Regions from separate parts of the Bradyrhizobium sp. S3.2.6 genome, predicted to be linked through region 2. Evidence: predicted binding sites of a transcription regulator. Region 2 holds the regulator's gene; each other region holds the start of a gene.
The links. Region 2 encodes LexA, which represses DNA repair genes until DNA is damaged. Its sites were predicted from a motif close to TGTTCNNNNTGTGTTCNG; they were not measured.
Positions count from the first base shown of each region.

Region 1 (7,083 bases), on a different contig from region 2:
GCGCCGCGCCGCCGGCGCAGGCCGTGACGGTCGAGAAGATCGCATTCGGTCCGTACGTCTACCATCTCGATCGCGGCGAGTTGCGCCAGGGTGAGGAGGTCATCCACCTGACCGACCGCGAGCGCGAGATGCTGCGGATTCTCTCGGAGACGCCGGGCGAGACCGTGCCACGCAGTGCGCTGACCGGCAATGGCAGCGTCAACGAGCGCGCCGTCGACGTGCAGATCAACCGCCTCAGGCGAAAGATCGAAACCGATCCCGCCAATCCGCTGTTCCTTCAGGCGGTGCGCGGCATCGGCTATCGGCTGGTAGCCTCGCCATAAAAGCAGTGAAGCACGACCGATGAGCACGATCGATACCGGCCTGACGCTGCTCAAGAGCGCCGCCGGACGCGTCTCTGCCGCCAATGGCTGGATGGGCAACGCGTTCAAGGGCTGGATGCCGACCGGCCTCTATGCCCGCGCACTGCTGATCATGATCGTGCCGATGGTGATCCTGCAATCGGTCGTCGCCTTCGTGTTCATGGAGCGGCACTGGAACACGGTGACGCGCCGGCTGTCGGCCGCGGTGGTGCAGGACATCGCCGGGCTGATCGACGTCTACAAGGGCTATCCGCAGGACAAGGACCGCGACCAGATCCGCCGCATCGCGCAGCAGCGCCTCGGTCTCGTCGTCGACTTCCTGCCGGCCGGCGACATGCCGCCGCCGGGACCAAAGCCGTTCTTCTCGCTGCTCGACCAGACGCTGTCGGTGCAGCTCGGCCGCCAGATCGGGCGCTCGTTCTGGATCGATACGGTCGGCCGCTCCAACCTCGTCGAGATCCGCATCCAGCTCGACGATGCCGTGATGCGCGTGTTCGCGCAGCGCAGCGCCGCCTACGCCTCGAACTCGGAAATCTTCCTGTTCTGGATGGTCGGGACATCGTCGATCCTGCTGATCGTGTCGGTGCTGTTCCTGCGCAACCAGATCAAGCCGATCCTGCGGCTTGCGGACGCCGCGGAAAGTTTCGGCAAGGGCCGCGAGGCGCCGAACTTCAGGCCGCGCGGCGCGCGCGAGGTGCGGCGCGCGGCGGGCGCCTTCCTCGAGATGAAGTCGCGCATCGAACGTGCGATGGAGCAGCGCACCGCGATGCTTGCCGGCGTCAGCCACGACCTGCGCACCATCCTCACCCGCTTCAAGCTCGAGCTGGCGCTGATCGGCGACAGCCCCGAGATGGAGGGCATGCGCAAGGACGTCGACGAGATGTCGATGATGCTTGAGGATTACCTTGCGTTCGCCCGCGGCGATTCCGGCGAGCAGTCGCAGCCGACCGACATGGCCCAGGCACTCGAGGAGCTGCGCAGCGATGCCGAACGCCACGGCCACATCGCGACCGTGACATTCAGCGGCCTGCCCGTGGTGACGGTGAAGCCGGCCTCGTTCAAGCGCTGCCTCGCCAATCTCGTCACCAATGCGGCGCGCTACGGCAAGGCGATCGCCATCTCCGGCCAGCGCGATCACCGCTACCTCACCGTGACCGTCGACGACGACGGCCCCGGCATTCCCGTCCATCTGCGCGAGGAAGTGTTCAAGCCGTTCCTGCGGCTCGACAACGCCCGCAACCAGGACGAAGGCGGCACGGGCTTAGGCCTAGCCATCGCCCGCGACATTGCCCGCTCGCATGGCGGCGACATCACGCTCGGCGACAGCCCGATGGGCGGATTAAGGGCGAGCGTGCGGATTCCGGTGTAGCTGCAGCAGCCCCCCGCCTACTTCGGCAGCAGCGCTTTCAGCTTATCGACATCGCGGACGTTCATCTTGAAGCCGCCGGGCATCACGATGTCGCCGGGCTTCTGGTCCGGCTTGCAGGCGCCGAGCCATTTCGCTTCGAGCGTCATGGTGGAGTCACGCCCCGCGGCGCCGACCGCGCCACCTTGCGCATGCGACGAGGTCTTCACCGTGTAGGCCGAATTGAAATCGCCGGTGATCTCGGCGTGCGAAGTCGTGGACATGCCGGCGACGCTGCACTCGGAATCGCTGACATAGCCGGTCGCGGTCTTCTTGACGTCCTGCCTGGAGCAGGCCTGCTTGGCCATCGGCGAGATGTTGCTGTTCATCTGCTTGTCGACAGCCTCGTCGGTGCAGTGCTGCATGGTCATTTCCGGCATCGCCGAGCCGGTCCTGACCATCTTCAATTCCCAGAGACCGGCCTTGCGTACCGGCAAATCGTCGGCCGAGGCGCTAACCGCCGACAACCCGAGACAAGCGACTGATCCGAGCAAAGCAAGCTTGCGCGTCATGCGAGGGACTCCGGCTGAGATGTCGTGCGCAACCTCTGGCGTCCCGAAACGAGTCAGTAGAGCGTGCGGATCGGACGATCGGCGGCGCCATAAGGCACCCAGCGGCAGGCAAAGGAGAGGTAGCCGCCCTCGTAGGCCTGCACGGCGAGGAATTTCACCACCTTGCCGTAGCGCGCACAATGATCCACCGCGACCTGGCGCGCATCGGTCTGCGTCGCCATGGAATAGGCGATGATACCGCCGGTGTCGTTGCCCTTGAAGGGCGGCACCGGAAGGATGTCGGCGCGCGCCGACTGGCTCGCCATGATCCCCAAGGCAAGAAGGCCCGCGGCCGCAATGATTCGCATTCCCGTCACTCCGATTGGCTGGCAGCACTTTACGGTGCCGGACCGCCGGTGAAAAGAACGGATAGGCCGTTGGCTGCGACCTTATGGTCAACTCGTGGCCGAGTGTTGCCGCGCTGCACTTGACCTCTCCCGCCCTTCGCGTCACCGTCCTGCCTTCGCGGATCATGCTGTCTGGATTGCCCATGCGCGCCTCAACCTCCCTGAAATCGCTTCGCCTTGCCGCCGTTCTCGGCCTCATGTTCGGAGCGCTGTCGCTCGGTGAGGCAAGGGCCGCCAATCCGCTGGAGCTGAATTTCTGGCTGAGCGGGCCCCGTTATGACGGCAACGTCGCCGATTGCGAGAAGGCACTGCCGACGATCGCGAACCAGTTCTGGGAGAAGGAAAGCTCGTTCTGGAATTCGCCTTTGAAGATCGAGGGCTTTTCGGCCGTTCACGAGACCGCGTTCCGGCCTTGGGCGTCCGACAACATTCCGCGCCGCTACTGCACCGGCGAGGCCATGCTCAACGACGGCAAGATGCGCAGGGTGCACTTCTCGATCGTCGAGGACGGCGGCTTTGCCGGTTACGGCCAGGGCGTGGAATGGTGCGTGGTCGGGCTCGATCGCAACTGGGCCTACAATCCGGCCTGCCGCGCCGCCAAGCCTTAAGTCGAAGATCCCTGATTCGAACCGATCCAGCCGCCGATCGACGGCCGCCTGAATTTTGTTCTTGAAATGTTCTTGTTGCCTGCTAGGCTTATTGCACAGTCTAGTTGAGGGACGTCGCCATGTTTCATTTTAGATTGCATTCGCTCTCCCGCCTTGTGATCTCATTGACCCTTGCCGCGGGGCTGATCGCGCTGGCCGGCGGCGCGAAGGCGCAGGACAAACGGCAGAACGCGCCGGGCGAATTCGATTTCTATGTGCTGTCGCTATCCTGGTCACCGTCCTTCTGTGAGGAAGCGGCCGAGCGCGGCCGCGGCGGGGGGCGCTCGAATATCCAGTGCGAGGGACGGCCTTATTCCTTCGTGGTGCACGGGCTGTGGCCGCAATATGAGAACGGCTTTCCGGAATATTGCCAGCGGCCGTCGCCGCGGCTGAACCGCAACATCGTCTCCTCGATGCTCGATCTGATGCCGGCGCCGGGGCTGATCTTCAACGAATGGGACAAGCACGGCACCTGCTCGGGGCTGACCGACCGCAACTACTTCGAGACGATCCGCAGGGCGCGCGCCGCGATCAAGATTCCGGCCGAATATCTCGATTTGTCGCAGGCCAAGACCGTGGCGCCGGGCGAGGTGGAAGAAGCCTTCGTCAAGGCCAATCCGGGCCTGAGCAACGCAGCCGTCTCGGTCACCTGCAACCGCACCCGGCTCTCCGAGGTCCGCATCTGCCTCAGCAAGGATTTGCAGTTCCGCGCCTGCGAAGAACTCGACCGCCGCGCCTGCCGCCGCGACCAGGTGACGATGCCGCCGATCAGGGGTGGGTAGTTCAGGCTGTCGTGCCTCTTTGCTCAAGCCATCGCGTGGCGTAGTGCTCTTGCATGAACTATCGCCACGCCTTTCACGCCGGCAACTTCGCCGATGTCATCAAGCACATCGTGCTGGCGCGCATCCTGACCTATTTGCAGGACAAGCCGGCCGCCTTCCGCGTCATCGACACCCATGCGGGTGCCGGCCTCTATGATCTCGACAGCGACGAGGCCCGCCGCAGCGGCGAGTGGCTGACGGGGATCGCGCGGCTGATGCAGGCGCGCCTTTCGAACGAGACCGTCGCGCTGACCAAGCCGTACATGGACATCGTCCGCGCCTTCAATCCGAAGGGCGAGCTCAAGGCCTATCCGGGCTCGCCCTTGATCGCGCGCGGCCTGATGCGGCCGCAAGATCGCCTTGTGGCCTGCGAGCTCGAGCCGAAGGCACGCAAGGCGCTGATCGGCGTGTTGCGGCGGGACGAACAGGCCCGCGTGGTCGATCTCGACGGCTGGATGGCGCTGCCCGCGTTCGTGCCGCCGAAGGAGCGGCGCGGGCTCGTGCTGATCGACCCGCCGTTTGAGACCAAAGACGAGCTCGAGAGACTGGGCGAGGCCTTCTCCACCGCTTATGCGAAATGGCCAACCGGTATCTATGTAATCTGGTATCCCGCCAAGAGCCGGCGCGCCACCGACGCGCTGGCGCAACTGGTGGCGCGGACCGCGGCTGCAGCAAAGACTCCGGGAAAATGTCTGCGGCTCGAATTCAGCGCCGCGCCGCAGATGGACGGCGCACCTCTCACGTCCGCCGGGCTGTTGATCGTCAATCCGCCCTATACGCTGCAGGGCGAGCTCAAGACGATCCTGCCCGAGCTGGAAATGCCGCTCGGCCAAGGCGGCGCTGCCAGATTCCGATTGGAAGTACCAAAGCCTTACCCCTAAAGCGCCGCCATTCTTGGGAAAAAGATGCAGTAGCGGTAGTCAATCTGCAAAGAACCGTATTATGCTGTTGGCGTGACTGGCTTTACGTTCCGCTTCCGCGAATGGTTGCGGCGGAGTGAAGGCCTAACAAAGATCCAGTCGGACCGAAGGGTCTGCCCAAGGATGGCCAGCTCTCCCGGGCTACGTGATGCCCGGTCATGTCGCGACGCGCGTCTGCGTTGCGACGGAGGAGCAATGAGGGGGAGTTTCCCGATGGCCAATACGGGAACGGTTAAGTTCTTCAACGGCGAGCGCGGCTACGGCTTCATCAAGCCGGACGACGGCGGTCGCGATGTCTTCGTTCACATCACCGCGGTTGAGCGGGCGGGACTGAAGGACCTTGCCGAAGGACAGCGTATCACATTCGAAGTCGAACCGGACAAGAAGGGGAAGGGGCCGAAGGCGGTCAATCTCGTGATCCTTTCGTAGCGAACCTGCCCCAAGAAGCCTGGCGCAAAAAAGTCCCGGCCGCGAGCGGCCGGGAGGCTGTAGTCCGGTATTTTCTTATTTGGCTATCAGAAGTGATAGTTCACGCCTGCGCGAACAACGCTGGCGCTATAGCCGTTTGACACGCCTGTAATTGCGAACTGGCTCGACGACAGATCGATGTAGAGATATTCGAGCTTCGCGCTCCAATTCGGCGCGAAGCCGACTTCCGCGCCGACGCCGGCGGTCCAGCCGGCGGTGGTGTGCGATTCCGTCCAGCCGAAGGTCTGCGCGCGCAGCTCGCCGAAGGCGAGGCCGGCGGTGCCGTAGAACAGGATGTTGCTGAAGGCATAGCCGGCGCGACCACGCAGTGTGCCGAACCAGGGATTGGAGAACTTCCACGGTGCAAAAGTGTCGTCGGCGCCTGCGGCCTGGATGTCGCCCTCGACACCGAACACCCACGGGCCGTTCTGGAAATTGTAGCCGGCCTGCACGCCGCCGACGAAGCCGGAGGGCTTCACGGGCGTGTTGCTCACCGAGCCCCATTCATAGCCGAGATTGGCGCCGAGGTACGGGCCGGCCCAGCTGTAGCCATTGAGCGGCTGATTGACCGTATAGGGCGCACGCTGCCCGTAACTGAGATCGGCGGCCCCTGCCGAAGCCGCCCAGCCGGCTGCAACCAACGCGGCTGCGCCCACAACGAGCCCCTTCATCACACACTCCAACGCAACTGCCGCAACCGGGTGCGAGGCCCGCACCGCCGCGCAAGGCCAGACCGCATGGTTACGGAACCACCACTTTTTCGCGTAAGATTTATCGAGAGTTTTAAGTTAAAGGGCTGTTAAGACCCGTTACCGCGCTGTTAACAGACTTAAGGAAGCGTTACCGGGAGCTGCGCTGCCATTCTGTGCGTGCGGCACGGCCGGAACTTCAAATCGGCTCCCCCAGCGCCTAAATTCGCACCATGGTTCACGATTCCACCGACGATCCGGACGACGCACGCGCGCGCAAATCGCCGCGAGTTGCGACCGCCGACGCCCCGCTCCAACAGCCCCAGGAGACGGCGCCGCCCGACCTCGATCCCGCCACCATGGGCGGCGACGACGAGGACGATGCACGGCTGCCCGACATTCTGGAAGAGAGCGGCGCGATCGGCGAGGAGCCGCTGGCGACCGGTCACGAGGCGATCGAGCGCGCGGTCCGGCTCGCGCCGACCTCGCCCGGTGTCTATCGCATGCTCAGCGCGAATGCCGACGTGCTCTATGTCGGCAAGGCCAAGAACGTCAAAAAGCGCCTGTCCAACTACGCCCGCCAGGGTGCCCCGCTGCCGGCGCGCATCCTGCGCATGATCGCGGCCACGGTGACCGTGGAGATCGTCTCGACCACGACCGAGACCGAGGCGCTGCTGCTGGAAGCCAACCTCATCAAGCAGCTGCGGCCGCGCTTCAACGTGCAGCTGCGCGACGACAAATCGTTTCCCTATATTCTGATCACCGGCGACCATTGGGCGCCGCAGATCCTGAAGCACCGCGGGGCGCAGACCCGGCCCGGGCGCTATTTCGGCCCGTTCGCCTCCGCCGGCGCCGTCAACCGCACCATCACGG
Region 1 covers NZ_JBEPOS010000005.1:259,402-266,484, reverse strand. Annotated here, with positions in the region: gene ABID58_RS13490 (response regulator) at 1-323, shown strand, start outside; gene ABID58_RS13485 (ATP-binding protein) at 343-1,731, shown strand; gene ABID58_RS13480 (DUF3617 domain-containing protein) at 1,749-2,279, opposite strand; gene ABID58_RS13475 (hypothetical protein) at 2,333-2,626, opposite strand; gene ABID58_RS13470 (hypothetical protein) at 2,809-3,273, shown strand; gene ABID58_RS13465 (ribonuclease T2 family protein) at 3,393-4,094, shown strand; gene ABID58_RS13460 (23S rRNA (adenine(2030)-N(6))-methyltransferase RlmJ) at 4,148-5,014, shown strand; gene ABID58_RS13455 (cold-shock protein) at 5,267-5,482, shown strand; gene ABID58_RS13450 (outer membrane protein) at 5,569-6,192, opposite strand; gene uvrC (excinuclease ABC subunit UvrC) at 6,444-7,083, shown strand, end outside.
Region 1: a site for LexA is predicted at 3,330-3,347, ahead of ABID58_RS13465 (ribonuclease T2 family protein). Genes of this name have one in related genera too.

Region 2 (7,083 bases):
GCCACCCCCGTTGCTTTCCGCTCAACACGCCGCCGTCACCACGCAACCGTCACTCCGGCGCGTCCACCGACGCCGCCTTGCGCGAACCCGGCCGCGACGCCGCCGTTGAGCACGACATACTGGTTGAGGCGCATCTGGGCGCCCAAGCTCATGGCGTTCTGCCCGCGGAACGTGCCCCAATTGGTGGAGACCGCAAACCGCTTGTCCGATGGCAGTGCCGAGCCGCCCATGGCAATGGCGATCGCGGTGCCCTCGAACGCCTGCCGCATTTGCGTCTGCAACGTGGAGACGTTGGACTGCAGCGTGGAAATATCGGCTCCGCTGAAGCTTGCGGCGGCCAGATGCCCGGCGGCATCCGTTGTAACCACCTGCGTCGGGCCGGATTGTGCGGCAAGGCTCGCGGCCGAGGTGAGGCCGGACATGCGATAGGTGTTCGTGCTGGTGCCGATCGAGACCTGATTGGGCGCCGATGTCGTCGCGCCCGCGCCGATCGCAGTCGAATTGGCGAAGGTAGCCGTGGCGCCCGCACCGATCGCAGTCGCGCCGGTGGCGCTGGCGGTGCTGGCTTGGCCAATCGCGGTGGTGGCGTCGCCGGTCGCGTTGCTACCCTGGCCGAACGCACTGGCTGTCAAGCCATTGGCGATGCTGCCTTGACCAGTCGCGGTTGCGAAATCGCCATTTGCGAAACTGTCTTGGCCGGTCGCGGTCGCGTTGTCGCCGTGGGCGACGCTCTGGGCGCCCGTCGCAGTCGCGAAGGTGCCATTCGCAGCACTTTGAATCCCTGTTGCCGTTGCGTCAAAGCCATTCGCCTTGCTTAGACTACCGGTCGCGGTCGCGTCCACGCCGTTCGCGACGCTGCCTTGTCCTGTCGCCGTCGCGTTGGTCCCGTTTGCGTTGCTGGCTTGTCCCGTCGCCGTTGCATAGGTGCCGTTGGCGAGGCTGAACTGTCCAGTCGCGGTCGCGTTGGTCCCGTCTGCGCGGCTTTGCTCTCCGGTTGCGGTCGCGAGGGTTCCAACGGCGGCGCTGAAGGTACCCGTCGCCGTCGCCGAGGTCCCGTTCGCTACGCTGTTTTGTCCCGTCGCCGTCGCATAGGTGCCGTCCGCGAGGCTGGACGCTCCAGTCGCGGTCGCGTTGGTTCCGTTTGCGGTGCTGCCCGGTCCAGTCGCGGTCGCGAACGTGCCGTTCGCGATGCTGCCCGCACCATAGGCTGTCGCAAAGTTGCCGGTCGTGGTCGCGCCGCTGCCAACCGCTGTCGCGTTGCCGCTGGGCGCGTTGATCACGCCGCCGCCGGCGGCGTAGTCGGCAGAAAGAGCTGCCGAGGGATATAGCGCCACTCCGGCGCCAAGCACGCCCACGCTGGTGAGCATGCTGCTTGCCAGCAAGCCGGCTTTGCGAGACAGGCTCCGGATCACCGGAATGAAGGTCTTGCGACCCCGATGGATTGCGGAAATCGACACTTTCGCCCCCGTCCCCTGAATCGCAGGAATGATGTCCTTTCGGAAATGTTGCAAAGCCCGGACATGGAGGCATCTGACGTTTGTCGGATGCGTCGATGATTGCGTCGGGAATGCCAATGGGGTGCGGCTTTGCGGCAACATCGGCACGACTGCCGCTTTTCTGCTCTTGCTCGTTCCGTGACGCTGCGCTGAGATGCCTCATTGCATTTTGAGGCATTTGTCTTGGGTACGGACGATATTTCCAACGAATCCGTATTGGACCTCATCGGCGCCATCTACGAGGTTGCGCTCGACGGAAGCCGCTGGGAACATGTGCTGACGCGCATCGACGACGCCATCGGCGGCCGTACCCTGTTCGGCGTCTTTGATCCCGCAAGCGGCCTCTCCAGCCTGCTGTCGCCACGCATCGACCCCGACCGCGTGCAAGAGCTACTCGGCTGGGCCCCGCGCAATCCCCTGTTGCCGCTTGGCATCGGCCGGACGCCCGGCGAGGTCTTCACCATCGGCGACTTCATCACACGCGATGAGTTCACCCGCAGCGATTTCTACAACGAATGGTGGCAGCCGGGCGGTTTCGACACCGAACCGTTGACGACGAATCTGCTGGTCGATCACAACGCCACAGGCATTCTGACCAGCCACCGGCCCTCCGATTTGCCTCCGTATGACGACAAGGCACGGCGGCTGTTTGCGACATTGGCGCAGCATCTCGTACGCGCCGTTGCGATCCAGCGCCGTACCCACCAGCTCGACATCACCGGCCGCGCTGCGCTGGCAGGCCTCGACGGGCTCGATCAGGGCTTCGTTCTCGCAGACGCCCAGGCGCGCCCGATCTTCGTCAATCGTCGCGCGCGCGAATGGCTCGACGCCGCCGATAGCATCGTGATCGAGGCGGGCGCGCTGAGCGCCATCAACAGCGACGATAGCCGTTGTCTGCAAACGCTGGTCGGCTCGTGCAGCATCGATAATCCCGATCGCATCGGAGGAGAGATGAGCCTGCGGCGGCTTCCCGGCCGCATGCCGCTGCACGTGCAGGTAACGCCGGTCGGCAGCGATTGGGCGGAGAGCTCGGTGTCGCTCGCCTCCGGCTGGCGATCGAGTGCGATGGTGCTGATCACCGACCCCGAGCCGGACGCGAGATCAAGACTCGACGCCCTACGCGCGCGTTACGGCCTGACCCGTGCCGAAGCGGCCTTCGCGCTCGAGATCGTCAAGGGCGGCGGCCGCAAAGCCACGGCCGAACGGCTCGGCATCGCGGACGGAACCGCGCGCAGCCATCTGTCGAAGATCTTCGACAAGACCGGCGTGGGGCGACAGGCCGAGCTGGTGCGGCTTTTGCTCCAGAAATAGCTGCATCCGTGCGTATGCACATCCGTTTTGCCTCAACGGCCCCAGTCGGCTAGAACGCTGGCCGCGACCAGATTGTCGCGTTGCCAAGCAGGAGCTTTCAGCCGTGGCCCTCATGCCGGTTTCCGATGCGCTCGCTGCCGTGCTCGCCGGTGCGGACCCGCTGCCCGAGGAATCGGTCGCGCTCGATGCGGCCTTCCACCGCGTGCTCGCGCGCGACGTCGCATCGCGCAGGACGCAGCCGCCGCTGGCGATGTCCGCGATGGACGGCTATGCCGTCCGCGCGGCCGACGCCGCCAGGGTCGATGCGCAGCTCAACGTCATTGGCGAGGTCGCTGCCGGCCGTCCGTTTGCAGGAACTGTCGGCGCCGGCGAAGCCGTACGAATCTTCACCGGCGGTGTCGTTCCCGACGGCGCCGATGCGGTCGTGATCCAGGAGGACACCGTCGCCGACGGCAAGCGCATCGCGATCAAGGAGGCCGCCATCGCCGGGCGGCACATCCGCCCTGCCGGCATCGACTTCCGCGAGGGTGACGTGCTGCTGCGCAAAGGCGCGCGGCTGACCGAGCGCGACCTCGCGCTCGCCGCCGGCATGAACCACCCGCAATTGGCGGTCAGCCGCCGTCCGAAGGTCGCGATTCTTGCCACCGGCGACGAGCTGGTGATGCCGGGCACGACGCCTGGTCATGGCCAGATCGTTTATTCCAACGGCTACGCCCTGCATGCGCTCGCTCGCAGCGAGGGGGCCGACACCATCGACCTTGGGATTGCCGCCGACACGCTTGCCGCCACCACCGCCGGCATCCGCCGCGCGCGCGAATCCGGCGCCGACATCCTGATCACGACGGGCGGCGCTTCGGTCGGCGACCACGATCTGGTGCAGCAGGCGCTCCGCGACGAAGGCACCTCGATGGCGTTCTGGAAAATCGCGATGCGGCCGGGCAAGCCGATGATGAACGGGCAGCTCGGGGCGATGCGCGTAATCGGCCTGCCCGGCAATCCCGTGTCATCCTACGTTTGCGCCTTCCTGTTCATGGTGCCGCTGATTCGTGCGTTGTCGGGCCGTTCGATGGTTCATCACCGCCGCGAACGCGCCGTGCTCGGCCGCGACGTCGGCGCCAATGACCAGCGCGAGGACTATCTGCGCGCCCGCCTGGATGTGCGTGATGACGGCACGCTGATCGCCCTTCCCGTCAATCACCAGGACTCCTCGCTGCTTGCGAATCTCGCTGCGGCACAGGCACTTCTCGTGCGCGCCCCGTTCGCGCCGAGGGCCGAAGCGGGAGCGCCCTGCGAGGTGCTGCGACTGCTCGTTTGAGCGCGGCGTTCGCAACCGTTCCGCGAACTTTGCCGCGTTCACGGTAAATTAAGCAGTTGCGGAACATGTATCGAACATATAGTGTCCGTTCATGATTTGTTTCGAGCGTGTAGCGGCTTATTGCTGACTTCAGCGTCTCGGAATCGAACGACATCAACCGGGGGATTTTGGTCGAGATGTTAACGCGCAAACAGTACGAGCTCCTGCGGTTCATCAGTGAACGCCTGAAGGAAAGCGGCGTGCCGCCCTCCTTCGACGAGATGAAGGATGCGCTCGATCTGCGCTCGAAATCAGGCATCCATCGCCTGATCACTGCGCTCGAGGAGCGCGGCTTCATCCGCCGCCTGCCCAACCGCGCCCGCGCCATCGAGGTGATCAAGCTGCCCGAACTCCAGGCCGCCGCTGGCAGCCGCCGCGGCTTCACGCCGAGCGTCATCGAGGGCAATCTCGGCAAGGTGCGCCCGGCGTCGAGCCTGCCGGCCGACGAGGGTGAGCGTCCAGTCGCAGTGCCCGTGATGGGCCGGATCGCGGCCGGCACGCCGATCGAGGCTTTGCAAACCCGCAGCCACACCATCAGCGTCCCGCCCGACATGCTCGGCTCGGGCGAGCACTACGCGCTCGAAGTGCGCGGCGACTCCATGGTGGAGGCCGGCATTCTCGATGGCGACATGGCGCTGATCCAGCGCAACGAGAGCGCCGATACCGGCGACATCGTGGTCGCCCTGATCGACGACGAGGAAGCGACACTCAAGCGTTTCCGCCGTCGCGGCGCCTCGATCGCGCTCGAGCCGGCCAACGCGGCCTATGAGGTTCGCATCCTGCCGCCCAACCGGGTCAAGATCCAGGGCAAGCTGATCGGGCTGTACCGGAAGTACTGATCGCGTCGCTATCGGCGAGCGCAATCAACGATTGGAGCGGACGATTGTCCGCTCCGGCTGGGTAGTCTTTCTGGTTTTGCACAGATTATCCGGCCCCTTCTCCAGCGCTACATCCTCGGCACGCCGCAACGAAGCACGCATTGCTTCGCAGGGCCTTTGCCAGACCGAGGAGACCAACATGCGCAAGATCATTTTGAGCACCGTCACGATGACGCTGATCGCAGTATCAGCGTCGCAGGCCTTAGTGTCGCAAGCCTTGGGGTCGCAAGCCTTGGGCTCGCAAGCCTTGGGCTCGCAAGCCTTGGCTGCGCAGCCGCAGCACCACGCTCGCAAAGCACCGCGCGCAACGACCGAGCAATTCCGCAATGCCCGTAACGCCGTCGCGCAGCCGGCTTGGCAATATTCGGGCTGGTCAGCGCCAGCCGGCCGCTGAAGCAACGCGCTCACCGAATGCGCGGGAGCAGGCTTTGTTCCTCGTGCATTTGAAAAAGATAATGTGATCGCGCTCTGCTGATGCGAGCCGCAGATTTGCCCACAAACAAGCATAAGATGAGCTTCCACTCTGATAGGGGCCTGCGCCTCCGAGACAGAGGCGCGGGTGCTCTATCCTGATTGAGGAGCACCCGATGTGTGACTATAGCCTGCATGCCGTCGCGACGCGTCCCGCAGAAGTTGGCGAGACGATCGTCACGACAACGTTCCGCGGCACCTCGACGCGCGGCTTCGCCTCCGAAGCCGACATGTCCGTCGCGGTTTGCCTGCTACCGGGAACGGAGCTCGCCTTCGCCGACAACGTCCGCTACGACAATCGCTGGATCTGGACGCGCACCATCAACTCGCGCGTCGGCAAGTTCGGCAAGGTCGATCCGCATATTCCCGACCGCCATCACGACGCGATCGAATTCCCCGACGGCAAATACGTCCTGGTGACGCAACTGGTCGAAGGCCAGCGCGCAACCGTGCTGCAACTGCCCGTGACCCAGCCGCTCGGCGAGCGCGAGCACAAGCCGCAGGTCGCCGACAGCCGCTCCACGTCCCCGCGCCTGCCGATCGGCTAAGCCGTCGATCTCAGTCATCGGCCTGCAGGTCGGCGTCAGACGGCGTTGCGTCTTTGGAGCGCGGAGCTGCCGACCGCGGCATGAGGGTCTGTTCGAAATCTCCATCGCCGGCCGCCGCCGGCGACCAGGGGCGGTTTGCGCCCCTCGCCTTTACCGCCTGAATCGCAAAGCCGTCGCCACGCGGCGTCAGCGCCAGCGCGCCCTGACGCACGAGACGTGGCCGATCGACCACCATCGCACCACAATCCGGCGGCGCGGGCCTTGCCGTCACCACCAGTGCCGCGCGGCTGCAATCGTCTCCCAGCGCGTCAATGCGCAACGCCAGCGCAACGATGCGTCCGTCGGCAAGCGGCGTCACGCAGCCTGACTCGTCGCACGACACACCATCGGCAAGCGCGACGCTGCCGGGATCGCGAGAGTCGGCATCGGCCGCGAGCCACTCCTTGAGCAGAAAGCTGTCCTTGCTCGTCCTGATCAGGTGCAGCTGCCCGTCCCTGCCCCGCACGGCAACGCTCTGGCCGTCACCGGCGATAAGGATGTCGGGTTGCCGGACCGACAGACCCCAGACGATTGCCGCCACGAGCACGAACGCGCCCGACCAGCGCAGCGGCGTGCGTAGCAGTCCCATCAGGACGAGGCCGAGGCTCGCCGCGATCAGCGGCGCAGTGCCGAAGGCACTGACGTGGCCGATCGCGCCGGGCAGCGCCGCGACCCATCGCGAGACCGCCACCATCCAGTCGATACCGATCCCCATCAACCACCAGAACACGCGGTCAAGCCCGAACGGTGCCGCGAGCAATCCCAACAGCCCGGCCGGCATCACCAGCGCCGAGACCACCGGCATCGCGCCGAGATTGGCAAGCACGCCATAGGGCGTGACGCGATGGAAATGGAAGGCGGCATAGGGCGTGGTCGCAAACCCCGCGATCATCGAGGCCATGAACAGCATCGCGATCTCGCGGCCGCCCCACAGCGCGATGCGCGCGGTTGTCGAGTGATCGGGCGAGGCAAACAGGTTCGGCATG
Region 2 covers NZ_JBEPOS010000028.1:74,749-81,831, forward strand. Annotated here, with positions in the region: gene ABID58_RS32915 (YadA-like family protein) at 36-1,367, opposite strand; gene ABID58_RS32920 (helix-turn-helix transcriptional regulator) at 1,680-2,807, shown strand; gene ABID58_RS32925 (molybdopterin molybdotransferase MoeA) at 2,911-4,122, shown strand; gene lexA (transcriptional repressor LexA) at 4,299-5,000, shown strand; gene ABID58_RS32935 (hypothetical protein) at 5,179-5,433, shown strand; gene ABID58_RS32940 (hypothetical protein) at 5,627-6,058, shown strand; gene ABID58_RS32945 (ComEC/Rec2 family competence protein) at 6,069-7,083, opposite strand, start outside.

Region 3 (7,083 bases), on a different contig from region 2:
TTCGAAGCATGATCGGCGAGCGGCCGATCCGTCTCGAGGTCGATGGTGGCGTCACGCGGGACAATGCCGCTGCGGTTGCCGAGGCCGGCGCGGATACGCTCGTGGCGGGTTCCGCGGTTTTCCGCGGCAAGAGCAATGCCGATTATGCCGCCAACATCGCGGCCATTCGCGTTGCCGCGGAAGCCGCCCGGGTTCCGAAACTGCAGGATCATTCCGCGCTGCCGATGCGTGCAGGAGAAGGCGGGCGCATCCGGTAGATTACGGAGGCGCTGCGCGCAACCGCGACGTGTTCCCTGGGTCTTACGGAGGCTCGCCGCGGAAGCTGCTCGCCAATGCCGCCTCCGCGCTGTGTCGCGCCGGTGGTCGCGGAAGGGGTGGAGACGGAGGCGCAGCGTGCCCTCCTGGAACACGAGGGCTGTGGGGAGATGCAGGGCTATCTCATCGGGCGGCCCGAACCGATCGAACAGTATTGCGATCTGATCGGCATCAACGTCGAACGCCGCCGCTACGCCTTGAACCCATCGCAGCTTCCAGGCTCGGTTCGCCCGATAGGAACCAATGGGCGTCTGCAGGTTTTCTGAAAATTAACCCAGGTTAAGCGGGCCGTGGGCGCAAGAAATGTTTTGCATAACCGCCATCGGCCTGACGCAAATCAGGGTAATAAGCCTGTGTGAATGCGAGGGAGGGTCTCATGGAGAACGTACGTCGCTACCGCGCGCTGGCGTCCCTCTGTCGCCAGCAGGCGGCCTATCGGCCGCTCCAGAACTGGCAGCTGCTCGGCCAGGCCGAACATTTCGAATATCTTGCCGAGATCGCGCTGAAGGCGCATTTCGACGCGTGCAATGCGCAACGCGAAGACGACGCCATTGCAGCTGCGGCATGGGAGCGCCCCGCCGCGGCTTAGAGCGCTCTAACTGCAATTCCTCAACGGGCTGCTCGCCGGGCTTTCATTGCGCAGCGCGACGTCCGTTTCGAGAATCTGGCTTGCGGCCGCCGGCCGCACTTTCTTTGCCAAGATTTAATCGCGTGGACGGGACGCCGTAAGGTGACGATGTCCATGTTGGGTGCAAGGCGACTTACCCAACATGGACATTTCAACATGATCGATCGCGTCAATTCCGACACCACCAAGAGCCGTACAATTCTGAAGCCGCGCCGGCTTGCGCTGCTTGGCACCGTGGCCGCACTTGGCGTGGCCGTGCTGGCTGCGTCTCCCGCTTCGACGCCGTTCGGCGTGAACTCCCTGATTGCGCCTGCGCAGGCAGCTGAAAGCGCCGCGACGCCGCCGGGCTTCGGCGACCTCGTCAGCAAGGTCAAGCCCGCCGTCATCTCGGTGCGCGTGAAGATCGACCAGGACAACGACAAGAGCGCGATGCTGCAACAGAACCGGATGGATTCGGATGAGGATTCTCCGTTCGACCAGTTCTCGCGGCAGTTCGGCTTTCCGGGCGGCATGAACGGCATGCCGCGCCAACGTCACCAGGTGGTCACGGGCGAGGGCTCAGGCTTCTTCATCTCGGCCGACGGCTATGCCGTGACCAACAACCACGTCGTCGACCATGCACAGTCGGTGCAGGTGACGACGGACGACGGCACGATCTACACCGCGAAAGTGGTCGGCACCGATCCGAAGACCGATCTCGCGCTGATCAAGGTCGAGGGCAAAAAGGACTTTCCGTTCGTGAAATTCTCCGACCAGAAGCCGCGGATCGGCGACTGGGTGGTTGCTGTTGGCAATCCCTTCGGCCTCGGCGGCACCGTGACGGCCGGCATCGTCTCGGCCAGCGGCCGCGACATCGGCAACGGTCCGTATGACGACTTCATCCAGATCGATGCGCCCATCAACAAGGGCAACTCCGGCGGTCCGGCCTTCGACATGAACGGCAACGTGATCGGCGTGAACACCGCGATCTTCTCGCCCTCGGGCGGCTCGGTCGGCATCGGCTTCGATATTCCGTCCTCGACTGCAAAGCTCGTGGTCGCGCAGTTGAAGGACAAGGGTGCTGTCACCCGCGGCTGGCTCGGTGTGCAGGTGCAACCGGTGACGGCGGAGATCGCCGACAGCCTCGGCCTGAAGGCGGCGCGCGGCGCAATCGTCGATAACCCGCAGGATGGCAGCCCGGCGGCGAAGGCCGGCATCGAGGCGGGCGATGTCATCACTGCCGTCAACGGCACCGCGATCAAGGACTCCCGCGATCTCGCCCGCACCATCGCCACGCTGGCGCCGGGCACGTCCGTGAAGCTCGATGTCGTCCACAAGGGCGACACCAAGACGGTGACGCTGGCGCTCGGCGAACTGCCTACCGAGCGGCAGGCCCAAGGAAGCGGCAACGCTGACGACGGCAAGACGCAGCAGGCCCCCGGCACGCCGCGCCTCGGCCTCAGCCTGGCGCCCGCTGGCGACGTCCAGGGCGCAGGTCAGAAGGGCGTCGTGGTCACGGAGGTCGACCCGCAGGGACCGGCGGCGCAGCGCGGCATCCAGACCGGCGACGTCATCCTCAATGTCGGCGGCAAGGCAGTCGCCACTGTCGGCGACGTCCGCTCGGAGCTGGCGCAGGCCAAATCGTCCGGCAAGAACAGCGTGCTGCTGCAGGTGAAGAATGCGGAGGCGACCCGGTTCATCGCGGTGCCGCTCGCCTGATCTGATCACGCCTCTTGGTCTCGACGGCAAATTCAAAAGGCGGCCTGCGGGCCGCCTTTTTCGTGCGCGCCTTCCGAGATACCCACAGGCCGCCGATAACATTCTCGTTAACGGCAGCAATGATGACGGGTTCGTCCGAAAAAGCCGCGTTCACTCGTCAGACTTTGAGATCGCGTGTTGTGCTTTGGCGGCAATGACGGCGCCGAGGCAAATTGCAGGAGTGGAACTTCGGACCTCCGGCCGCTTTGTGGAACCGGCCGGTGGTTCGCATTTGATCGGTGCCGACATGGATCGATTGAAGCTCTCGCTGAAGCTTGCGCTGCTCGCGGCGCCTCTATTGCTGTCGACCGGAAGTGCCATGGGGCGCGATGATGGCCGCTTCACCGATTCGCCGCTAAAACCCTGGTTCGACAGCCTGCGCAGCCATCTCGGTCCATGCTGTTCGGACGCGGACGGCGTTGCCGTGGCCGATCCTGACTGGGACTCGCACAACGGGCACTACCGAGTCCGGCTTGATGGGGAATGGGTCGAGGTCCCCGACGAAGCTGTGATCACCGAGCCGAACCGCGCCGGTCGCACCATGGTCTGGCCGGTCAAGACGGCGTTCGGCGTTTCGATCCGCTGCTTCATGCCCGGCACCATGATCTGACGCCGATCGGCGTCACCGCTTGGCGGATTTGCGCTTCGAGCTCTTCTTTGTCGTCTTCTTGGACGCCTTCCGTTTCGAAGCCTTCTTCGGGACCTTCTTGCCCTTCTTGCGCGCTTCCGAGAGGCCGATCGCGATCGCCTGCTTGCGGCTCTTCACGCGTCCGCCGCGACCGCTCTTCGCAGTCCCCTTCTTGTAACGCCGCGTCTGGCGCTCGACATCACTGCTGGCGCTGCGTGAGTAGCTGCGCTTCTTTGCCTTGCGTGCCATCAACTCTCTCCCTTGGCCTCCCCTTGGCCTCGGAAGAGAACAGGAGTGCTGACCCAACGTTCCAAAGGCGCCGGCCGCGAGCCTTAGAAGGAGTTCGCGAGCTCGATCTCCGCTTCCAGCACCTGGATGCGGCGCGCGGCTTCGGTAGAGGACAGACTGCGATCGTATTGCGCGGGTTGGTAGGCCTCTTCACTCAGCCGCTTCAGTCGCAGCCCCTGCGCCCGGGTCATCTGCTCCATGAGGAAAACCTTGGCGTCGTATTTGCCCTGAACCTGCATGTCCGCTCTCCATTCTGAATTCATGGTCTGACTATATGTTCTTATTTTGTTCTAACAAGCCTCTAACTAGTCAAGGACAACAGAATCAATGAAATTCGACGTAAAATCAGTGCCTTGAGGCTGGAGATGGCCGATGTCGAGGCGGCCGTACGCGATCTTGTCGATCGCGATGCGACTACACCGAGCGGGCGCAGGCACAGATGGATCTGCGCCGGAAAATCAATCTGTTGATCGGCGAATGGAAGGCCGCTGGCGGTGGCAAGGTGTTGATTTGAGGCGGGCCGGCCGGGATGCTTTGACCCACGCACCGACCGTGTGGCCCTGAGAGGATGTTCGATCATCCAAGAACAGGCCCCGCTCTGGCGAAGCCTGTTCTCTGGCGAGCTTACTTGGTGTTGCCCGGGGCGCTCTTGTTGTTCGTCATGGTGCCGCCCTGGTCAGAGCCGCCCTGACCGGAGGTGTCGCTGCCCTTGGACTTCGTGTTGGCGCCTGTCGTTTGCGAGGACGAGGTCGATGATTCATGCTTGGCCTTGTGTGACTTGGCCTGTGCGGCGAAGGGCGCGGCGGCGAGGCCGGTTGCCAACATCACGGCGAGAGCGAGCTTGGTCGTGTTCATGCGCGGGAACTCCCTGAGTTGAATTGACGCAGGCACCCAACCGCTATTTGCCGCGGGAGTTCCGAACAATACGTCGCATTGCGCCTCACGCGCGCTTCAAGATTCCTTGTCCTCGTTGAGGATGAGCACGACGCCCGTCAGGGCGGCACCGATGGCAAACGTCGTCACCATCGTGCCGACAAAGACCAAGGCTGCCGCACGGCCGCCGTGGTTCAGCAATTCTGCGACCGCAGGATTGACCAGAATGAGCGCGAGCGTGAAGGCCAGACCGAGTGCAGCGCCCATCATCGCATGCGTCATCAATTTGATGACGCCGGTGGGAGAGATCAGACTTGGCGACCTATTTGGCGACTTTTTTGCGCGCATGGAACTGCCGATCGATCTGTCATGCAAACGCGTGCCGCAATCGCGGGTTCCAATGCGCATGAAGGAATTGTCATCTGCCGCTTCATCCGACGTTCATGCCGACTTTGCGAAGATGAACGCCATCAACACGGGAACATTCGATATGGGCAAGGTGGTCTTTCTCTATCGCTCGCTGGCCTACCGTAACGCGGCGGCCGACATGTTGCGCAAAGCACGCAAGCTGCCGCGCGGTGCGGAGCGCAGCGCCGCCCGCCGCTACGCGACGGCGTTGCGCGATCTCGCGCGAACGGAAGCCTGGCTCGAAGGGCGTGTCGCCGATGAACCGCAGCCGATGTTACGGCTGAAGGTCGCTGCGTCGCGCTAACCCGACGCGCGCTGAAGTTCGGGAGAGGTGCTGGGCTCGAACTTGTCCTGCACCGCCGATGTTGCCGCGCTCTTGCGCGTCAATGGCACATCAAGGCGGCACAACAAGCCCTCTGGACGCCAGTCGAACTGCGCCTGTCCGCCGAGCTGGGATTCGACACTGGCCAGCAGGCTTCTTGTGCCAAAGCCACGCGACTTCGGCGTCCTGACCAACGGCCCTCCGGTCTCGTCCCACGTCAAGGTGAGGAGATCGTTCTCGGCCTGCCAGCCGATCGCGAGCCGCCCCGACCGGGTCGAGAGCGCGCCATACTTGGCCGAATTGGTGAAGAGCTCGTGCAGCGCCAGCGCCAGTGTCTGGGCGGTCGCCGGCAGCAACTGCACCTCGGGACCCCCGAGCTTGATCTGTCCGCCGAGCGAATAGGGCGCAAGCTCTTCCTCGATGAGCTTGGAGAGCTCGGCGCCCTGCCAGCTCGACAGCGACAGGATGGTGTGCACGCGCGCGAGCGCATTGATGCGCCCCTCGACGGCATTGACGTAAGCCTTGACCTCGTCGGCGCGGGTGAGGCGCACGATCGACTGTGCCAGAGCCAGCGCATTCTTGGCGCGGTGATCGACTTCGCGCGCCAGCAGGTTCTGCCGTTCCTCGGCGCGCTTGCGTTCGGTGATATCGACTGTGACGCCGCTCACCCGCACGACTCGACCGCCCGGATCCATAGTCGCGGCGGCCGTGCCGACGCACCAGCGCACATCACCATCGGGCCGGCAGACGCGGAACTCTCCTTCATAGGCGTGCGCGCCGGTATCGAACGCGGCAATCGCCTGGCCGAACTGGTCCACGTCATCCGGGTGCAGCAGCGCCTGGATGTTGGCCGAGGTGACGTTGAACGTCTCCGGTGTCACGCCAAAGATGCGGTACTGGCCTTCGTCCCACATCCAGTCGCCGTTGACCCAGTCCCAGTCCCAGGATCCCATCTTGCCGGCGGCGATTGCCATGCTGCGCCGCTCTTCGCTTTCGCGCAGTTTTGCGGTGGAGTTCTCGAGCTCGGCGGTGCGGGCACGGACACGATCCTCGAGATCCTGGTTCAGCCGTTCGAGCTCGCGCGTCTTGCGATAGAGCTCGGCAAACACCTTGACCTTGGCTCGCAGCACCTCCGGCACGACAGGAACTGGCACGTAGTCGACGGCGCCCATCTCGTAGCCGCGCAGCCGGTCGATGTCGCTGACCTGGATCGCCGAAATGAAGATCATCGCGGTCTTCTGGAAGCGCGGATGCTCGCGGATCATTGCCGCGAGCTCAAAGCCGTCGAGCTCGGGCATGCAGACATCGACCAGGATCACCGCGATCTCGGTCTTGAGCAGCACCTCCAGCGCCTCGCGGCCGGACGAGGCGATCACGAGGTTCTCGCCGAGTTCCTTTAGGATCACCTCGTAAGCGAGCAGCTTGGCCGGCTGGTCGTCGACGAGGAGGATATTGACCTTTTCGTGGTCCATTCTCGGATCCAACTCAGCGATGCAGCCACATGCGGATCGCAAGCAGCAATTGATCGGTGTTGACGGGTTTGGCGAGGTAGTCGGACGCGCCGGCTTCCAGGCATTTTTCGCGATCGCCCTTCATCGCCTTCGCCGTCAGCGCGATGATCGGCAGGCGCAGGAAGGCCGGATTCTCGCGGATCACGCCGATGGTCTGATAGCCATCCATCTGCGGCATCATGATGTCCATCAGCACGATGGCGATTTCCGGGTTCGATTCGACCAGCGTCACCGCCTCGCGGCCGGTGGTCGCTGTCAGCACCTTCATGCCGCGTCGTTCCAGTACGCTCGACAGCGCGAAGATGTTGCGCGCATCGTCGTCGACGAGCAGCGCGGTCTTGCCGATCAAATCCTCATCGGAACTGTTGAGCTT
Region 3 covers NZ_JBEPOS010000015.1:23,125-30,207, reverse strand. Annotated here, with positions in the region: gene rpe (ribulose-phosphate 3-epimerase) at 1-257, shown strand, start outside; partial or broken gene ABID58_RS24090 (hypothetical protein) at 357-581, shown strand; gene ABID58_RS24085 (hypothetical protein) at 692-904, shown strand; gene ABID58_RS24080 (Do family serine endopeptidase) at 1,100-2,641, shown strand; gene ABID58_RS24075 (hypothetical protein) at 2,928-3,290, shown strand; gene ABID58_RS24070 (DUF6496 domain-containing protein) at 3,303-3,557, opposite strand; gene ABID58_RS24065 (DUF3072 domain-containing protein) at 3,641-3,835, opposite strand; gene ABID58_RS24060 (hypothetical protein) at 4,221-4,451, opposite strand; gene ABID58_RS24055 (hypothetical protein) at 4,548-4,817, opposite strand; gene ABID58_RS24050 (hypothetical protein) at 4,876-5,181, shown strand; gene ABID58_RS24045 (sensor histidine kinase) at 5,178-6,671, opposite strand; gene ABID58_RS24040 (HAMP domain-containing protein) at 6,685-7,083, opposite strand, start outside.
Region 3: a site for LexA is predicted at 3,872-3,889, ahead of ABID58_RS24065 (DUF3072 domain-containing protein). Genes of this name have one in related genera too.

Region 4 (7,083 bases), on a different contig from region 2:
GAAGATGGAGACGGGGCGAATATCCGAGCGCTCCGGCTCGTCGCCGGGCTTCTTGTTGTCGTCGTCGGCCAAGGGAGAATCCGGTGAGTTTTTATCTGGGAATCATATAGCGTATCGAGGCTCTGATAACCACTCTTGCGAGCCCTTGGGAAGCGGTTTTTCCGTTTGTTTTTCCAGAGACTTACGCGCTTCTCGCCATCGTCGTCAGTGGCGCCGGAACGAGCCGCCTGGAACCACCAGTTATGCCCCGAAAAACACCTGGTGCATGATGCGCCCGGGCACCAGCGTGAACAGGCCAGCCACGACCAGCGCGCCGGTAAACAGCAGGATCATGATGCGGCGGTGATCGGTCACGCGGTGGGTGTGCGCCCGCCACACCGCGAGCGGCAGCATCACCAGCGTGAAGATCGACAGCAGGTGGATCGGGCCGAACGGCCCGACCATGCGGATCTGGTGGATCCAGAACGAGGACGCGGCCACCACGGCCATCAGCGCCACCCAGATCCAGCCGAATGTCCGATGCGGCAGTGTGCCTTTGGGCGCGGCGAACTGGACGAGACCGAGCACGAAGGCCGCCATCGCCGCGAAGGCATGCAGCGGGATCGCCGGAGCGGCATCGAGCAATGGCGCGAGGCTCATGGGGCGCGTCCTCGCTTGGAGCCGGACGCCTCAGAACGGGATATCGTCGTCCATGTCGTTGCGGCCACCACCGCCGCCGGCGGCAACCTGGCGGCGCGGTGCGCTGCTGACGGGACCGGAGGAGCCGAAATCGCCGCCCGGCTCGTCGCCGAAGCTGCCACCTCCCCCGCCACCGCTGCGGCCGTCCAGCATCGTCAGCGTCGAGTTGAAGCCCTGCAGCACGACTTCGGTGGAGTACTTCTCGACGCCGGCCTGATCGGTCCATTTGCGGGTCTGGAGCGCGCCCTCGATGTAAACCTTGGCGCCTTTCTTCAGGTACTGCTCGGCGACCTTGCAGAGCCCTTCATTGAAGATCACGACGCGATGCCACTCGGTCTTTTCCTTGCGCTCGCCGCTGTTCTTGTCGCGCCAGGTCTCCGAGGTGGCGATGCTCAAATTCGCGATCGGCCGCCCGTCCTGGGTGCGGCGGATTTCCGGATCCTTGCCGAGATTTCCGACCAGAATGACCTTGTTGACGCTTCCCGCCATCGCCGCTCTCCACTCCGAATGCCGCTGAATTTAAAAGGCGCGCCCGCACTGCCGCCTGTTGGGCCGACCCTATACGCTTACGAGCGCCGATCGACCCGCCGCGCCCTTGGTTATCCCCACATATAGCATCAGCCGAGCATCTGTTCCAGATTTGTTCCTGCGGAATTTGACCCCGAACACGCGCGCACGCCGCTACCCAGGGGCAGCTATTCATCGTGCGATGAATTGGAACCCTGCCGAGTTCCGTCAGGGCATGAAAAGCGCTTAACATTCATCAAGTTAGGTGCACTTCAATTGACCCATGACTGTTGCATTCCGGCGACGGACTCGACCTCCAGATTGCACTACGGTTGCCTCGGAATTGGTTCTTATGGGCGTCGCGCCTGATTGAACGCTTCGGGATTATTGAAGCGGACGACACTGGGGAGACTGCAATGAAGAAAATTCTGTTTGGCACAATTGGTATCGTTGCGTTCGGCCTGTCTGCACCGGCGAGTGCAGCGGATCTTGCGGCGCGTCCCTACACCAAGGCGCCGCCGCCGGTGGCCGCCGCCATCTACGACTGGAGCGGCTTCTACATCGGCATCAACGGCGGTGGCGGCTCGAGCCACAAATGCTGGGACAGCGTTGTCTTCGGCGGCGGCGCGCTCGTGGGCGGGGAGGGTTGCCACAACGCCACCGGCGGCACGGTCGGCGGCCAGGTCGGCTATCGCTGGCAATCCGCCAACTGGGTGTTCGGCCTCGAAGGCCAGGGCAACTGGGCCGACTTCTCCGGCGACAATGTCAGCGTTCTCTTCCCGGCCCAGCGCAACCGCTCGAAGATCGACGCCTTCGGCCTGTTCACGGGTCAGGTCGGCTATGCCTGGAACAATGTGCTGTTCTACGTGAAGGGCGGCGGTGCCGTGGTCGCCGACAAGTTCAACGTCTACACCGCGCCCGGCTTCGTCGGCGCTGGCGCTCTGCTCGCGTCCACCAGCGATACCCGCTGGGGCGGCACGGTCGGCGCCGGCCTGGAGTTCGGCTTCGCCCAGAACTGGTCGGTGGGCGTCGAGTACGACCACATCTTCCTGGGCAATCGGACGCTTACCCTCAATGCACCTGGGGGCATTGCATTCCAGACCGACCGCATCAGCCAGAATGTGGATATGGGTCTTGTCCGCCTGAACTATCGCTTTGGCGGCCCGATCATCGCAAAATACTGATATCCCCTGATTTCATTGGGAGATGGAAGGCCGGCCTCGCGCCGGCCTTTTTTGCTGCGAGTTCCCCCGGAGGGAACTATAGGTCAGCGGCAATTACATTTTGCATCTGTTGTGACTTTTGAGAGACACAACTTGCGGCTTCAATGATGTAAGCCGACCCAAGTTGGACAACAGCGTCCGATGCTGCTTCCGACGCACGGAAGCCCAAAACAGAAACTGGGACTGGGATTGTTGAATATGAAGAAGATTTTGTTGGCTTCGGCCTGTCTGCTCGCCCTCACTGGCGCCGCTTCGGCTGCCGATCTGGCGGCTCGGCCCTACACCAAGGCTCCGGTCGCCGTGGCCTCGGTCTACAACTGGACCGGCTTCTACCTCGGTATCGTCGGTGGCGGCGCTTGGGAAGCCGCCTCTGGTGACCCGAAGATGAAGGGTGGCTTCGTTGGCGGCACCGCCGGCTACAACTGGCAGACCGGCAACGTCGTGTTCGGTATCGAGGCTGATGGCGCCTGGGCTGACGTCAGCGCTACGGCGACCGGCGCGACCCTCGTCCCCGGCTTCGGCGTCGTGACCGCGACCGCCAGCTCGAAGACCGACGCGATGGGCACCGTTCGCGGCCGCATCGGCTACGCCGTCAATAACGTCCTGTTCTACGGCACGGGCGGCTACGCCTGGATCGACAACAAGATCACCCTCTCCGCACTCGGCCTGACCGCGTCGGACAGCAAGTGGCACTCCGGCTGGACCGTCGGCGCCGGTGTCGAAGCCTTCTTCGCGCCGCAGTGGTCGGTCAAGGGCGAGTACCTCTATCGCAGCCTCGGCGGCGAGAGCTACTTCTCGGGCACCCTGCCCACCGGCACGCTCAACTTCCACACCGTGCAGGTCGGCGTGAACTATCACTTCAATGGCCCGGTGGTCGCGAAGTACTGATCTTCGCCACCGACGTCACATCGTCACGAAAGGCCGGCCTTGCGCCGGCCTTTTTGTTTTTCGCGGGGCGTTCTGGCCGAGCTCCTACTGCCAAGTCCCGCCAGCACGCCAACAATCCGTTGACGATTCGCAAGTCCCACTGGAAATCCGTCTCCGTTCTTCCTACGTTCGCCGGCATACCCATCGGCGCCGATCCCGGTTCCGGGCGAAGCGCGCCTTTTAGGTCGGCGCGATCGCGCACCTTTGGGATTCCTTGAGGGCAACTCGGATGGATGAAGTGATCAAGGCGAAGCGCCAACAGCAGACCGCGGGCTCGAGTCTGCGCGCAATTACGATCCGTGGCGCGCGCGAGCACAACCTCAAGAACATCGACGTCGAGATTCCCCGCGACAAGCTTGTGGTGTTCACCGGCCTCTCCGGCTCCGGCAAGTCCTCGCTCGCCTTCGACACCATCTACGCGGAAGGCCAGCGCCGCTATGTCGAGTCGCTCTCGGCCTATGCCCGCCAGTTCCTGGAGATGATGCAGAAGCCTGACGTCGACCAGATCGACGGCCTGTCACCAGCGATCTCGATCGAGCAGAAGACGACGTCGAAGAACCCGCGCTCGACCGTCGGCACGGTGACCGAGATCTACGACTACATGCGCCTGCTCTGGGCCCGCGTCGGCGTGCCCTATTCGCCCGCCACCGGACTTCCGATCGAGAGCCAGACCGTCTCGCAGATGGTCGACCGCGTGCTGGCGCTGCCCGAAGGCACCCGCCTCTATCTGCTCGCGCCGGTCGTGCGCGGCCGCAAGGGCGAGTACCGCAAGGAGCTCGCCGAATGGCTCAAGAAGGGCTTTCAGCGCGTCAAGATCGACGGCACCTTCTACGAGCTTGCGGAAGCGCCTGTTCTCGACAAGAAATTCCCGCACGACATCGACGTCGTGGTCGACCGCATCGTGGTGCGCGCCGACATCGGCCAGCGCCTCGCCGAAAGTTTTGAGACCGCGCTGAAGCTCGCCGAGGGCCTTGCCGTGGTCGAGTATGCCGATACACCGGCTGCTGCCGCGCCTGCCGAAGAGAAAGAAAAAAAGAAGACCGCAAAGATCCACGACAAGAGTGGGCCCGAGCGCATCCTGTTCTCCGAAAAATTCGCCTGCCCCGTCTCCGGTTTCACCATTCCCGAGATCGAGCCGCGCCTGTTCTCGTTCAACAATCCCTACGGCGCCTGCCCGGCCTGCGGCGGCCTCGGCGTCGAGCAGCATGTCGACGAGGACCTCGTCATCCCCGACAAGGAGCTCGCGATTGGCAAGGGCGCGATCGCGCCCTGGGCCAAATCGTCGTCGCCCTACTACACGCAGACGCTGACCGCGCTCGGCAAGCACTACAAGTTCACGCTGACCGCCAAATGGAAGGATCTGCCGAAGAAGACGCAGAACGCGATCCTCCATGGCTCCGGCGAGGACGAGATCAAGTTCTCCTACGAGGACGGCGTCCGTTCCTACGACACCAAGAAGCCGTTCGAAGGCGTCATCACCAACATCAACCGCCGCTATCGCGAAACGGAGAGCGAGTGGGCCCGCGAGGAGCTCTCGAAATATTTCCACGATGTGCCCTGCGGCGCCTGCACCGGTTTCCGGCTGAAGCCCGAGGCGCTTTGCGTCAAGCTCGGCGGCAAGCATATCGGCGAGATCTCGGAGCTGTCGGTCAAGGGCGCCGGCGCCTGGTTCGAGACGGTGCCTGAGGCGCTGAACGCGCAGCAGAACGAGATCGCCGGCCGCATCCTCAAGGAGATCCGCGAGCGCCTCACCTTCCTGCTCGACGTCGGCCTCAACTACCTCACCCTCTCCCGCGCCTCCGGCACGCTGTCCGGCGGCGAGAGCCAGCGCATCCGCCTCGCCTCGCAGATCGGCTCGGGGCTGACGGGCGTGCTCTACGTGCTGGACGAGCCCTCGATCGGCCTGCACCAGCGCGACAACGCCCGTCTGCTCGACACGCTCAAGCGGCTCCGCGACCTCGGCAACACCGTGATCGTCGTCGAGCATGACGAGGACGCGATCCTGCTCGCCGACCACGTGCTCGACATCGGCCCCGGCGCCGGCATGCATGGCGGCCACATCATCGCCGAAGGCACGCCCGCCGAGATCATGCGTAACCCGAAATCACTCACCGGCAAATACCTCACCGGCGAGCTCGAGGTCGAGGTGCCGGAGCGGCGTCCGCCGAACCATCGCCGCACCATCAAGGTGGTGAATGCGCGCGGCAATAACCTGAAGAACGTCACGGCCGAGATTCCGCTTGGCCTGTTCACCGCGGTCACCGGCGTCTCCGGCGGCGGCAAGTCGACGCTGCTGATCGACACGCTCTACAAGGCCATCGCGCGCAAGCTGAACAACGCCAGCGAAGGCGCCGCGCCGCATGATCGCATCGAGGGCCTCGAGCATATCGACAAGATCATCGACATCGACCAGTCGCCGATCGGCCGCACCCCGCGCTCGAATCCGGCGACCTATACCGGCGCCTTCACACCGATCCGCGAGTGGTTCGCCGGCCTGCCCGAATCCAAGGCGCGTGGCTACGAGCCCGGCCGCTTCTCCTTCAACGTCAAGGGCGGTCGCTGCGAAGCGTGCCAGGGCGACGGCGTCATCAAGATCGAGATGCACTTCCTGCCCGACGTCTACGTCACCTGCGACGTCTGCAAGGGCAAACGCTACAACCGCGAGACGCTGGAGGTCCTGTTCAAGGGCAAGAGCATCGCCGACGTGCTCGACATGACCGTCGAGGAAGCGGCCGAGTTCTTCAAGGCGGTGCCGCGCGTGCGCGAGACCTTCCAGACCCTGCACCGGGTCGGCCTCGACTACATCCATGTCGGCCAGCAGGCCACCACGCTGTCCGGCGGCGAAGCCCAGCGCGTCAAGCTGGCAAAGGAGCTGTCCAAGCGCGCCACCGGCCGTACGCTCTACATCCTCGACGAGCCCACCACCGGCCTGCACTTCCACGACGTCAAGAAGCTGCTGGAGGTGCTGCACGAGCTGGTCGCGCAGGGCAACACGGTCGTCGTCATCGAGCACAATCTCGAAGTCATCAAGACCGCCGACTGGGTCATCGACCTCGGCCCCGAAGGCGGCGACGGCGGCGGCGAGATCGTGGCTTGGGGCCCACCGGAGGACATTGCGAAGGCACCGCGGAGCTACACAGGGAAATTTTTGGAGCCGGTGCTGAAGAAGGCGCGGAAGCCGAAGCGGCGGAGCACGAGCGAGGCGGCGGAGTAGTCTCCGTCGCTTTCGACAACCGGAATCAAGCTACCGTGGAGTGATCTCCATGCCGAGCCGAACCTATACGCTCTTTCGCAACGCCATTCTCACTGAACAGCAGGTCACCTGCGTCTACGAGGGCCGCCATCGCGAGCTCTGCCCGCATATCATCGGCACCGACAAACGCGGCGAGGAGGCCGTGCTGGCTTGGCAGTTCGCCGGCGAGAGCGGGGGTCCGCTGCCTCAATGGCGATGCCTGAAACTGGCCAATGTCAGCGACGCTCGGGCGCGCAATGGTCGCTGGCACGAAGGCGGCTCCCACCGCACGACTCAGACCTGCGTTGGCAATATCGATCTCGACATCAATGTTCACGTCCGCAAGCAGCGGTGAGCCTTGCTAACTGCCGACGAATTCAGTGACTGCCTCACCCCGTTCAACCGCTTCACCAATTTGCGGCATGGCGCTCAGAAACTGACGGAACAAGGCGCGATTGTCGATGTTGCCGCCCCGGACCCACAGCACGACCGGTCCCTGCTTTTTTGCTGCACGTA
Region 4 covers NZ_JBEPOS010000012.1:30,569-37,651, reverse strand. Annotated here, with positions in the region: gene gyrA (DNA gyrase subunit A) at 1-72, opposite strand, end outside; gene ABID58_RS21185 (DUF2306 domain-containing protein) at 241-639, opposite strand; gene ABID58_RS21180 (single-stranded DNA-binding protein) at 670-1,167, opposite strand; gene ABID58_RS21175 (outer membrane protein) at 1,602-2,369, shown strand; gene ABID58_RS21170 (outer membrane protein) at 2,607-3,296, shown strand; gene uvrA (excinuclease ABC subunit UvrA) at 3,565-6,549, shown strand; gene ABID58_RS21160 (hypothetical protein) at 6,599-6,922, shown strand; gene ABID58_RS21155 (DUF5615 family PIN-like protein) at 6,929-7,083, opposite strand, start outside.
Region 4: a site for LexA is predicted at 3,451-3,468, ahead of uvrA (excinuclease ABC subunit UvrA). Genes of this name have one in related genera too.